DNA from 3 places in the Klebsiella africana genome. Region 2 is predicted to be linked to each of the others. Evidence: riboswitches for the same ligand, from Rfam matches in the RefSeq annotation. Region 2 holds a riboswitch; each other region holds the start of a gene.

Region 1 (4,330 bases), 800 kb from region 2:
CAAACGCGCAGCACGGCCGCAGCGACTCAGGCGGCGGCAGCTCACTCAGGGTAGGCGCCGGATGGATCGTCGTCACGGCGGGCAGCACCGGGTCCTGTGCCAGCGCCGGCAGCGCCAGCGCGAATAACAGCCAGAAGGCTTTACGCATCAACAGCCTCTCCACAGCAAGAAAAGAGCGCGCATCTTACCGGCAGATGGCGCCTGCGGTTTTAGTTAAAAACGGTATTCACCGGAGACAAAGAAGCTATTGCGCTCGTTAAAACCAAATTCTGTCAGCACGTTAAAGTTTTTGGTGACTTCATACTGGGCGCCAATCAGCATATTCCACGGCGAGGTCAGCTTTTGCTTAACGTCAAATTTGCCCTCGCCGTCTTTGTTGACTGCGGCGATAAGCGGCTGAAGTTCTGGCGGCATGTGTAGATCGGCGAGATCGCCTTTGAACTCCTGCTGCACGTCCTGATACATGCTTCCGACCCACAGGCTGAGGTGGGATGGCCCGTCGATCCCCTGAAAACTGAAACGATAGCCGACGCGCGGCGAAACGGTGACCGCCGAGATACTGCCGTCGAGAATATCGAAATCGGTACGGGTGTAGTTAGTGTCTACTAACCCAAACCAGTTGCCGTATCCCCCGGCAAGGGTAAAGCCGGTACCCCAGGTGGTGCCTTTAAAATCAAGCGTGAAATCAATGTCCTGCAGTTTTCCGCTCTGATAAAGCTGATGAACCGCGCCGGCGATCGCCCGGTCCAGGCCACGAAACTGCGAGGGATCTGAATCCACAGAGACCTGAGAGACGGACGATCCGCGGGTATGCCCCACCAGCCCGTAAACGTTGAGAAACGGAAAGACCCACATGTCGAGACGCAGGTTTTCCGTTTTGCTCTTCTCACGGGTATGTCCGGCATCGATGGCGAACATATCGCTGGGGATAGGATGGTTACCGAGCTTAAGCCCGGAAAAGGTAATACTGTCGACCATGATATCCTGACGGATATTCATATAGCTGAGGTTGACGCCGTAGGGTAACGGAAGGGAATATCCCCTGGCGCGTGCCTCATCGCCCCATATCGGAAAATAACTGTCGTTCTCGTCCGGCTCCGCAGCCGACGTGCCCCAGGCCGCTAACAACAGCGTTAACACCGCGCCGGATGCTCTCATTTTTATTCTCATAGGTAGTTATAAACCCGAACCGACATTGAAATAGACCGCCTGCTCATGCTCACTGAACGCCACGTCAATCCCGGTACGTAAACCGTACTGCCGGGCAATCAGGTAGCGAAAACCGGCCCCCCACGCCACCTCTGACTGTTCCCATAGGGTATCCGCCGCCTCCGCGGCGCTCCCCGCCCCCACAAATCCCTGCAGGATCCAGCGCGGAGTGACTGCCCAGGCCAGCTGGGTTTGCGCCGTGGCCACGTAGTCGCCCTGGTAGCGATAGCGCGATAGAGGGACGGGCCATCGGCATCAGATGGCTATCATGATGGGTTAATGACTGATAATTGCCCGCGACCGCCAGGGTCAGCGTGTGACTGAGCGGAATAAACACCTTCCCATCCAGCGAGAATGTGTTGTAGTGATAATCGCCCCCAAGCAGCGAACGGAAAAAGCGATATTCTCCCTTCAGCGCTAACCCCTTCTGAGGATAGAAAATATTATCGGTAGTGTCATATTCCGCCACCACCCCCAGCGCCGAAGAGCTGCTGTTCTGACCGAGAACGTGTTGCCACACCCGGTTGACCACCGGGTTGTTGCTTGAGACATCCGCCCGGGTATACACCTGGGAGGCCCCAAGGAATACCGGCGTGTCGCCCACGCGGAACAGCAGTTTTTGCAGCGCGGCGACGCCTTTGGTCTGCGTCTGCACCGGTTTAGCATGGCTGAATACGCCCGTGTCGCCGGAATAAATATCCAGATTCACGTTAGCGTAGCCGGCTCCTGCCAGGTAACGAATATGGTCATGCTGCCAGGTGTGGCGATGGCCGCCGCCAATAAACCAGGTCCCGTTCTGCGTGGCGGCCCCGCCAAAAGCGGTGAGCGGTGGAGGAATAAACTGCCCGCCCTCCCGGCTGCCTTTCCCGTGTAAAAACAGGCCAAACAGTCCGCCGCCATAGCCGATGGCCGGCTCGGTTATCGCCAGCGGCACCGGCAGAAAACCGTAACGGTTCTCAGCCAGATACTGACTCATATCGAGCATGCCATCTTCCACATCGAAGAGACCGGCGGCATCGCCTGGCGGGCACAACAGGAACACAAGCGCCAGCGTGGACAGCGGGAATTTCATGCTCACTCCGGGGCTTTGGGGCACGCACGACACGCGTGGCGAACAGGATTAACGCAACAGGATAGTGAAAATATAACGTAACCGGATAATAGCCACCAACGCGTAGCCGCCTGTTTTTCAGCTATTTTTAAATGAAAAAGTGCTGGCTATCACAGAAAACCGCTTTCGCTTTGCCGGCTGGCGCGGTGATTGTATTCAAAAGGTGAATGTCGTATAACATAACGCTACCGAGGGGTGTCCCGTGAGGGCTGAGATGGCGCAAGCCGAACCCTTTGAACCTGATCTGGGTCATGCCAGCGAAGGGACGGGTCGGCAATTTTGCCAGCATTACCGCCATTGCCTGTTCACACCCCTGCACGCCCGGATCTCCCCTGAATAAATGGAGGTCCTGTGATCGTTCCCGCTTTTAGCCATGGCCTATATGGCCGTTTACGCCAGTTGGCCGCCACTGACTGGCAGCACTATGTGGCGCATCCTTTTGTCCAACAGCTCGCCGATGGGACGCTGGCGAAAAGCGCGTTTCGTCGCTACCTGACCCAGGATTATCTGTTTCTAATTCACTTTGCCCGCAGCTACGCGCTGCTGGTAAGTAAACTGCGCACGCTGCCGGAAATGCGGGCCGCGGCAGCCTCAATGACGGCCATCCTCAACGAACTGCCGCTGCATGTCGGCTATTGCGCCCAGTGGGGGATTAGCGAGCAGGAGATGGCCGCTGAGCCTGAAGCGCCGGAAACCCTGAACTACACCCGCTATGTACTGGATATTGGCCATTCAGGTGACGCCCTGGATCTGCTGGTTGCCCTGATGCCCTGCGTGGCCGGTTATGCGGAGATCGGTCTCGGCCTGCTGCATCATCCCGCCACCCGGCTGACCGATAACCCCTACGCCTCATGGATCCACAACTATGGTGATGAAGGTTATCTGCAGGGCGTCAACGCCGCGCTGGCGCTGCTGGAAACGGTGTGGCAGCAGCGCGGGAGCGAGGCCCGGATCACTGCGCTGAGCGAGATTTTCACCACCGCCACCCGCCTTGAGGCGCAGTTCTGGCAGATGGGCCTGAACGCGGCGGCGGAGGCCCGGGCGTGACGGCGCCGGGTATCGAGGTTCGCGGCCTGAGCCTGCATTTCGGCGACCGTCGGCTGTTCGATAACCTGTCATTGACGATCCCCGGCGGGCAGTGGGTGTCGCTGCTCGGTGCCAGCGGAGCGGGAAAAACCAGTCTACTGCGGGTGATAGCTGGCCTGGCGCCCGCCACCCGCGGAGCAGTGGTCGCCAGCGATGGGCAGCCGATTCAGGGCCGTCTGGCGTGGATGGGGCAGAAGGATCTGCTCTATCCCTGGCTGAGCGTCCGGGACAACGTCGCCCTCGGCGCGCGGCTGCGCGGTGAAAAAGTGGACCATGACCGGGTCGCCGCCCTGCTTGAACAGGTTGAGCTTTCATCCTGCGCCGACGCCCGACCGGCAACCCTTTCCGGCGGTATGCGTCAGCGCGCCGCGCTGGCGCGCACCCTGTATGAGGATCGCCCCATCGTGCTGATGGATGAACCGTTCTCGGCGCTGGACACCCTCACCCGCACGCGCATTCAGACCCTGGCAGCCACCCTGCTGGCTGGTCGCACGGTGGTGCTGATCACCCACGATCCGCTGGAGGCCTGCCGGCTAAGCCACCGCCTACTGGTGCTGTCGACGGCTCACGGCGACATCGATGACAGCCATCACCTTGCCGGCACGCCTCCGCGCGCGCCAGACGCGCCCGATCTCTTGATCAGCCAGGCCGCCCTGCTGCAGCAACTGATGAGGGCCCATCCATGACCGGACGTCTCTGGCGCGGGGGTATGGTGTTCTGCGGGCTGATGATCCTCTGGGAGCTGGCCAGCCGCAGCGGCATTCCTCACTTTCTTTTACCCTCCCCGATGGCGGTCGCTGAGGCGCTGTGGGTTAATCGCGCCTATCTCGGCTGGCATACGCTTATCACGCTCAGTGAGATCCTGAGCGGCCTGGCGCTGGGCGTAACGCTCGGCGTCACCCTGGCGCTGGGCATGATCCTCTC
Region 2 (4,330 bases):
AGCTGCTGCGACGCGGGCGCAGCGCCGCCAGCGCGGCGGAGAGCGTGCAGCCGGTGCCGTGGGTGTTTTTAGTCTGTACCCGCGGCGTGGTAAACCGCTGTTCCCCTTCACGGGTGAAGAGCCAGTCCGGGCTTTCGGCATCGTCGAGATGGCCGCCCTTCATCAATACCGCGCCGCAGCCCAGCGCCAGCAGCGCCCGCCCCTGCTCCAGCATTTCCCGTTCGTTACGCGCATGGGAGGCATCGAGTAGCGCGGCCGCTTCCGGCAGGTTCGGGGTGATCAATGACACCTGCGGCAACAATCGTTGACGCAGGGTCTCCACCGCCGAGGCCGACAACAGCGGATCGCCGCTTTTCGCCAGCATGACGGTATCCAGCACCACGTTGGCCACCCGGTAGCGCGCCAGCCGCTCGGCCACAGCTTCCACAATATCGGTCTCCGCCAGCATGCCGATTTTGGTGGTATCGATACGCACATCGCTGAACACCGAGTCAAGCTGCGCCGCCACAAAATCCGGTTCGATGCGATAGACCGACTGTACGCCGCGGGTATTCTGCGCCACCAGGGCGGTGATCACCGAGCAGCCATAGGCCCCCAGCGCGGAGAAGGTTTTCAGATCGGCCTGAATACCGGCCCCACCGCTGGGATCGGTGCCGGCGATGGTCAGGGCGTTGATGCGTTTCATTCCTGCACCTCCTGATACAGCGCGTTGAGAAACGCCGGAATAAAGCTGCCTGGGCCTCCCTGACGGGCGGCGATCTCCCCGGCCTGCTTCATCAGCCCGCAGGCGGCGGCCACGTTTTCCAGCCGGTCTCCCGGCAGCGCCGCGCTCGCCGCCACCACCGCCGACAGCGCGCAGCCGGTGCCCACCACCCGGGTCATCAGCGGATTGCCCCCCGCCACGCTGAGCACCCGCTCGCCGTCGGTGACGTAATCCACCTCGCCGGTAACCGCCACAATGGTGGTCAACTGGCGGGCCAGCGCCTGGGCCGCCGGCAGCGCCGCGGCGGCCGTATCGGTGGTATCCACCCCGCGCCCGCCGGCGCTCATCCCGGCCAGCGCCAGAATTTCAGAAGCATTGCCGCGAATGGCCGCCGGCTGGAGGGCCAGCAGCTCATGACAAAAGGCCGTGCGCACGGTCAGGGCGCCGACCGCCACCGGATCCAGCGTCCAGGGCTTGCCGGCCTGACGGGCGTGCTCCACCGCGGCGCGCATCGCCACGGCACGATCTTCAGTCAGGGTACCGACGTTAATTAACAGCGCATCGGCGATAGCGGCAAACTGCGCCGCTTCGCGGGGATCGATGACCATCGCCGGCGAGGCGCCAACGGCCAGCAGAACATTGGCGGTAAAGGTCTGCACCACGTCATTGGTCATGCAGTGCACAAGGGGGGAATGGGCGCGCAGCAGATGGCGCAGGTGCGCGACAGGCGCGGGATTCAACAGCTCAGGCATAGTTTGCTCCCGCCAGACGAGGTAGAAGCAATGACCCTGCGGTCTCTGACTTCCCTACGCTGGCATTATCCAGATCAGGTGGTACGGGTATTTCTCAGCCTTCAATGAAGAAGGGCACCCCGAGTCAAAATAGTGAAATTGTTAAGCGTTGTGGAATTTACCGCAACTCACCGGTTCATACAACAAGCCTTTAGCCCTGCAACGACACCATCGCGGCCATCATGCTCATCAAGCGACCGGACGGGATTGCATTCCGCTGCTGGCGAGCGGAAAATAATGGCATCATGCGCTATTTAGCCTACCGAGGATATACGCCATGGCCGTTTATCACCATGCGCTGGTACTGATTAACAGCAGCCAGGACGGCGTCCCGCTGCTCCAGCATGCCGCCAGAATGGCAGAAGAGAACGGCATGCGCATCACCATCGCCCACATCAGCACCGACTACCGGGCGCTGAACTATGTTTCCGACAGCCTGCGCGACGATCAGGTTTCACAGGAGGTGATCCAGGCCAGGGCCCTGCTCAACGAGCTGGCCTGCACTGTCTCCCTGCCGGTGGATACCCTCTCGCTGGTGACTACCCGCCGCTTCGAAGACGTCGAAACCTGCGTTCGACAGCGGCAGATCGATTTAATTATTGCCGGGCACCATAACCGGCTGCTGGGCGTCCTTTCCTCACACTCTCTGGAGTACATCAATCACTTAACCGTAGACGTGCTGATCAAGCACCTGCCCTAGCGCAATTCGGCCTGCAGCAGGGAAAAACAGGCTTCGATAAGCGGGGGCAGCGCCTGCGGGCCGCGCATCAGGGCCACTGTGCGGGTGAGCGCCGGCTGCTGCAGCTGGGCGACCTTGAGCGCCGGGTCCTGCAGATGGGTGGTGTACAGCGCCGGCAGAATCGCCACCGCTAAGCGCGAGCGCACCAGGCCATACAGGGTTTCGATATAGTCGACCTGATAGCGCGTGGTCAGCGTCAGGCGGTGGCTCTCGACTAATGCCGCCACCAGCCGCTGAATATTACCTTTCGAGAACACGGCAATATCCCGCCCCACCAGCTGTTTCCACGGCAAGTGCGCCTGCGCGGCCAGCGGATCGTCACGGTGCAGCACCGCCACGAAGGGATCTTCGCGCAGCGGATAGACCAGCAGTTCAGCAGGCAGTGAGCTGTCGATCGCCCCAATACCAAAATCAATCTCGCCGCGCAGCAGCGCCTGGATAAGCGCATCGTTGGTCTGATCGTGAAATTCAATGCGCAGACGCGGAAAGGCCTGGGCCAAAGTCTGCGGCAACAGCGGAAACAGCAGCGAACTGACCGACGGCACCAGACCGATGCGTACCGTCCCGTCGCCGCCTGCCTCGACGATCTGCTGCATATCGAAAAAGGCCGCCTGCGCCACGCTGAGGATCCGCTGGGCATGGGGTAGAATCGCCGCCCCCAGTTCAGTCAGGGTAACCGCCGAAGCGGTGCGGTTGACCAGCTTGCCGCCGAGTACCGTTTCAATCTGCCGCAGCGCGCTGCTCAGCGCCGGCTGACTAATCGCCAGCCGACTGGCGGTATCGGTAAAATGGCGCAGCTGGGCCAGGGTGACGAAATACTGAAGCTGTTTAAGAGAGAGCGCGGGCAGACGCTGCCAGGGTTCGTTCATCATCGGGTTCGCTACGGTGGTTCTGCACAATAACCCGAGCTTATCGGGCGATAAATTTATTCATCTGGGCAAACGTTTGCTGTGCCCCTAGAGTATCCGCATTATCCTTGTGCCGGAGTGATTATGTCCAGCAATGCTCAAGTCCGCCGTCGCGCCGTGCAGGCCGCGCGTGGTGAATCCCCGTTTGATCTGCTGCTGGTCGATGCGCAGATCGTCGATATGGCCACGGGCGAAATTCGCCCCGCTGACGTCGGTATCGTCGGCGAGATGATCGCCAGCGTCCACCCGCGCGGCAGTCGCGAAGACGCCCATGAAGTGTGTTCCCTGGCCGGTGGCTACCTGTCGCCCGGTCTGATGGACACCCACGTGCATCTCGAAAGCTCGCACCTGCCGCCGGAGCGCTACGCGGAAATCGTCCTCGCCCAGGGCACCACCGCGGTGTTCTGGGATCCGCATGAGCTGGCCAACGTCCTCGGCGTCGCTGGCGTGCGCTACGCGGTTGACGCCAGTCGCCATCTGCCGCTGCAGGTGATGGTCGCCGCGCCGTCGAGCGTCCCCTCTACGCCGGGTCTCGAAATGTCCGGCGCCGATTTCGCCGGCGCGGAAATGGAGACCATGCTCGGCTGGCCAGAAGTGCGCGGCGTGGCGGAGGTGATGGATATGCACGGCGTGCTGCACGGTAGCGAGCGGATGCAGGAGATTGTCCAGGCTGGTCTTAACAGCGGCAAACTGATTGAAGGCCACGCCCGCGGCCTGAGCGGCGCTGACCTGCAGGCCTACCTCGCCGCCGGCGTTACTTCCGATCATGAACTGACCTCGGCGGACGATGCGCTGGAAAAACTGCGCGCCGGGCTGACAATCGAGATCCGCGGCTCGCACCCCTATCTGCTGCCGGATATCGTCGCGGCGTTGAAAACGCTGCCGCACCTCTCCTCGCAAATCACCGTCTGCACCGATGACGTGCCGCCGGATATGCTGCTGGAGAAAGGCGGCATCATCGCCCTGCTAAATCTGCTGATCGAGCACGGTTTACCGGCGGTCGATGCGCTGCGATTCGCCACCCTCAACGCCGCTATTCGTCTGCAGCGCCACGATCTCGGGCTGATTGCCGCCGGGCGGCGCGCCGATCTGGTGGTGTTTGATTCCCTGGAGAAACTGGTGGCCCGCGAAGTCTACGTAGGCGGTAAACTGCTGGCCCGCGCGGGCAACCTGCTGACACCGATCGCGC
Region 3 (4,330 bases), 2.0 Mb from region 2:
CTACGCGACGGCGAGCGTCGGCGATATCGGTGGTCCAGTCGAGACCCAGCGCGTCACAGCCGGTCTCCGCCATCGCTTCCAGCCACTGACCACCGCCTTTGGTGAACAGAGTCACCGGCACGCGGCGGCCTTCGTTTTCCCGCAGCAGGCCGTCGACGATTTTATGCATGTAGTAGAGGGAGAACTGCTGGTAATCGCGGCCGGTCAGCACCCCACCCCAGGTGTCGAAAATCATCACCGACTGCGCACCGGCTTTGATCTGCGCGTTGAGATACAGGGTGACGCTTTTCGCCAGCTTCTCCAGCAGCGCATGCAGCGCCTGCGGTTCGGCATACATCATCTTTTTGATCACGGTGAACGCTTTGCTGCTGCCGCCTTCGACCATGTAGGTCGCCAGCGTCCATGGGCTGCCGGAGAAGCCGATCAGCGGCACTTCGCCTTTCAGTTCGCGGCGAATGGTACGCACGGCGTTCATTACATAGCCCAGTTCCTGCTCGGGATCCGGGATCGGCAGCTTGTCGACATCGGCTTTGCTTTTTACCGGCGAGGTGAAGCGCGGACCTTCCCCTGCCTCAAAGTACAGCCCCAGGCCCATGGCGTCCGGGATGGTCAGGATGTCCGAAAAGAGGATCGCCGCGTCCAGCGGGTAACGGCGCAGCGGCTGGAGCGTCACTTCGCAGGCCAGCTCGGCATTTTTACACAGCGACATAAAGTCGCCCGCTTGCGCACGGGTGGCTTTGTACTCTGGTAAATAGCGGCCCGCCTGGCGCATCATCCACACCGGGGTGACATCAACCGGCTGACGCAGCAGCGCGCGCAGGTAACGATCGTTCTTCAGTTCGGTCATTTTTACATTCCTTTAGCGTTGATACGCCCAGTGTAACATGTCACTCGAACTCTGCCCGACACATCGCGACGGTATCTTCGATAAGCCGGCGCGCCACCGTCCCCGGCGGCGGCAGGAGCGGCAGATTGTCATAGCGATACCAGTCCGCGGTCAGCAGCTCTTTTTTGTCGACCACGATATCGCCATCCGCATAATCCGCCATAAAGGCGGTCATCAGCGACTGCGGGAACGGCCACGGCTGAGAGGTCACATAGCGCAGATTTTTCACCTTGATGCCGCTCTCTTCCATCACCTCGCGGGCCACCGCCTGCTCAAGGGTTTCGCCAACTTCGACAAATCCGGCCAACACCGTATGGACACCATTACGATGGCGGGTATGCTGCGCCAGCAGGATCGAATCGTCGCGACGAATGGCGACGATAATGCAGGGGGCAATTTGCGGATAGTAGCGTTCACGGCAGTGGCTGCACAGCATCGCCCATTCGCTTTTGCTGGCATGCATCGGGTGGCCGCAGTAGCCGCAAAATTTATGCGATCGATAAAATTCGGCAAGCTGGATCCCTCGCCCCGCCAGTTGGAAGAGGCCCGGATCCTGATCCAGCACCTGGCGCAACGATCCCATGTCATGGCGGCGATCCTGGCGCACCATCCATACCGATTCGCCCTGCCATTCGCCAATATGCAGCGCATGCTGGCCGACAAGATCGAAATTAACCGCTTCGCCATGTGGTAATTCTCCACCAGGCAACCATAATTTTTGTTCGTGACTGACAACCCACCAGCCGCGATCTAATTTTTCAATAATACGATCCATATCTATTGCACTACCTTTGCTTCACTGGCATGTTGTTAACATTATATTTACATTATGGTGAGCAGATTTAAATCAAAACTAGCGGAGTCAATCATGCTAAACCAGCTGGAAAATCTGACGGAGCGCGTTGGCGGTAGTAATGAACTGGTCGATCGCTGGCTACAAGTGCGTAAGCATCTGCTCGTGGCTTACTACAATCTGGTTGGCCTGAAACCGGGCAAAGAGTCATTTATGCGGCTAAACGAAAAGGCGCTGGATGACTTTTGCCAAAGTCTGGTGGATTACCTCTCATCCGGTCATTTTAGTATTTATGAACGCATTATTGGCGAAATGGAAGGCGATACCCCACTTTTAGCCGCCACCCGGCTTTATCCGCAGTTGGAAGCCAATACCCAGCAGATGATGGATTACTACGATACCTGCCTCGAAAACGCTATCGATCACGATAACTACCTCGAATTTCAGCAGGCGCTGTCGGATATCGGCGAGTCGCTTGAGGCGCGTTTCGCGCTGGAAGATAAACTGATCGCCCTCGCCGTCGCCCATAATCTGAGCAATGACGTGCACGATAATATTGCGCCGACCGCTTGAGTTGTGAACCGTTAACGAGTAATTTACGTACATTATCCCTCTGCGGAGGGATTTCATCTTGTCGGAGTGCCTATTTTCCATGTGCAGGCTAACGTGGAAAAGGCTGAGACCGTTAATTCGGGATCCGCGGAACCTGATCAGGCTAATACCTGCGAAGGGAACAAGAGTTAACTGCTGGTCGCACCTGTCCGTTCTGGACTGGTCGCATCTGTTACTCCATCCGTCGTCTGACAAGCCATCTCCTTTTTTAACTGGAATGCGCTATGTCTACTACCAAACTAACCCGTCGGGAACAACGCGAGCACGCGCAGCGATTCATTGATACGCTGGCAGGTACCGCTTTTCCCAATTCACGCCGCATCTATGTTCACGGCTCACAAGCTGATATCCGCGTCCCGATGCGTGAAATTCAGCTCAGCCCGACCCTTGTCGGCGGCGATAAAAATAATCCCCGGTACGAAACCAACGAACCGATCCCGGTATATGACACCTCCGGCCCGTATGGCGACCCGGATATTAGCATTGATGTCCGCCAGGGGCTGGCAAAGCTGCGCCAGCCGTGGATCGACGCGCGTAACGACTGCGCGCCGCTCAGCGAACGTAGCTCGGCCTATACCAAAGCGCGGCTGGCCGACGATGGCCTTGATGAACTGCGCTTCGGCGGCCTGCTGACCCCCAAACGCGCCGTCGCCGGGAAATGTGTGACGCAACTACACTATGCCCGTCAGGGGATCGTCACTCCGGAGATGGAATTCATCGCCATTCGCGAAAACATGGGGCGCGAACGTATCCGCAGCGAGATTCTGCGCCAGCAGCATGCCGGAGAAGGCTTCGGTGCCCGCCTGCCGGAAAACATTACCCCCGAGTTTGTCCGCGATGAAGTGGCCGCCGGGCGCGCCATCATCCCCGCCAACATCAACCATCCGGAGTCTGAGCCGATGATTATCGGCCGCAATTTCCTGGTGAAAGTGAATGCCAATATCGGCAACTCGGCGGTGACCTCTTCCATCGAAGAGGAGGTGGAAAAACTGGTCTGGTCAACCCGCTGGGGCGCCGACACGGTGATGGACCTCTCCACCGGCCGCTATATCCACGAAACCCGAGAGTGGATCCTGCGCAACAGCCCGGTGCCGATTGGTACCGTCCCGATTTACCAGGCGCTGGAGAAGGTCAACGGCATCGCCGAGAACCTCACCTGGGAAGCCTTCCGCGATACCCTGCTGGAACAGGCCGAGCAAGGCGTCGACTACTTCACGATTCACGCCGGCGTGCTGCTGCGCTACGTGCCGATGACGGCGAAGCGCCTGACAGGTATCGTTTCGCGCGGCGGCTCAATCATGGCTAAGTGGTGCCTGTCGCATCATCAGGAAAACTTCCTCTACCAGCACTTCCGCGAAATCTGCGAAATCTGCGCCGCTTATGACGTTTCGCTGTCGCTGGGCGATGGCCTGCGCCCCGGTTCGATTCAGGATGCCAACGACGAGGCGCAGTTCGCCGAGCTGCATACCCTCGGCGAACTGACGAAAATCGCCTGGGAATATGACGTGCAGGTGATGATTGAAGGCCCCGGCCACGTGCCAATGCAGATGATCCGCCGCAATATGACCGAAGAGCTGGAGCACTGCCACGAAGCGCCATTCTACACTTTAGGCCCGCTCACCACCGATATCGCACCGGGCTACGACCATTTCACCTCCGGTATCGGCGCGGCAATGATTGGCTGGTTTGGCTGCGCGATGCTGTGCTACGTCACGCCGAAAGAGCATCTCGGTCTGCCCAACAAAGAGGATGTCAAACAGGGGCTGATTACCTACAAAATCGCCGCCCACGCCGCCGACCTCGCGAAAGGCCACCCCGGGGCGCAGATCCGCGACAACGCGATGTCAAAAGCGCGTTTTGAATTCCGCTGGGAAGACCAGTTTAACCTCGCGCTCGACCCGTTCACCGCGCGGGCCTATCACGATGAAACCCTGCCGCAGGAGTCCGGCAAAGTCGCCCACTTCTGCTCCATGTGCGGGCCGAAATTCTGTTCGATGAAAATCACTCAGGAGGTCCGCGACTACGCCGCGAAGCAAAGT

What was found. A riboswitch is a leader RNA that binds a small molecule or an ion and turns the genes downstream of it on or off. The one in region 2 is predicted to bind thiamine pyrophosphate.
Region 1: it holds a riboswitch for thiamine pyrophosphate, as region 2 does, so the genes downstream of both, tenA (thiaminase II) here and thiM (hydroxyethylthiazole kinase) in region 2, are expected to answer to the same signal.
Region 3: it holds a riboswitch for thiamine pyrophosphate, as region 2 does, so the genes downstream of both, thiC (phosphomethylpyrimidine synthase ThiC) here and thiM (hydroxyethylthiazole kinase) in region 2, are expected to answer to the same signal.

Annotation. Positions count from the first base shown of each region.
Region 1 is NZ_CP084874.1:2,469,662-2,473,991, reverse strand. Features, by position in the region: gene LGL98_RS12060 (DUF4056 domain-containing protein) at 1-148, opposite strand, end outside; gene LGL98_RS12055 (putative outer membrane beta-barrel protein) at 214-1,158, opposite strand; partial or broken gene LGL98_RS12050 (BamA/TamA family outer membrane protein) at 1,177-2,281, opposite strand; TPP riboswitch at 2,502-2,603, shown strand; gene tenA (thiaminase II) at 2,672-3,367, shown strand; gene LGL98_RS12040 (ABC transporter ATP-binding protein) at 3,364-4,092, shown strand; gene LGL98_RS12035 (ABC transporter permease) at 4,089-4,330, shown strand, end outside.
Region 2 is NZ_CP084874.1:1,668,544-1,672,873, reverse strand. Features, by position in the region: gene thiD (bifunctional hydroxymethylpyrimidine kinase/phosphomethylpyrimidine kinase) at 1-685, opposite strand, end outside; gene thiM (hydroxyethylthiazole kinase) at 682-1,455, opposite strand; TPP riboswitch at 1,490-1,587, opposite strand; gene LGL98_RS08055 (universal stress protein) at 1,772-2,194, shown strand; gene LGL98_RS08050 (LysR family transcriptional regulator) at 2,191-3,105, opposite strand; gene LGL98_RS08045 (adenine deaminase) at 3,226-4,330, shown strand, end outside.
Region 3 is NZ_CP084874.1:4,952,749-4,957,078, forward strand. Features, by position in the region: gene hemE (uroporphyrinogen decarboxylase) at 1-847, opposite strand, end outside; gene nudC (NAD(+) diphosphatase) at 888-1,661, opposite strand; gene rsd (sigma D regulator) at 1,755-2,252, shown strand; TPP riboswitch at 2,305-2,429, shown strand; gene thiC (phosphomethylpyrimidine synthase ThiC) at 2,516-4,330, shown strand, end outside.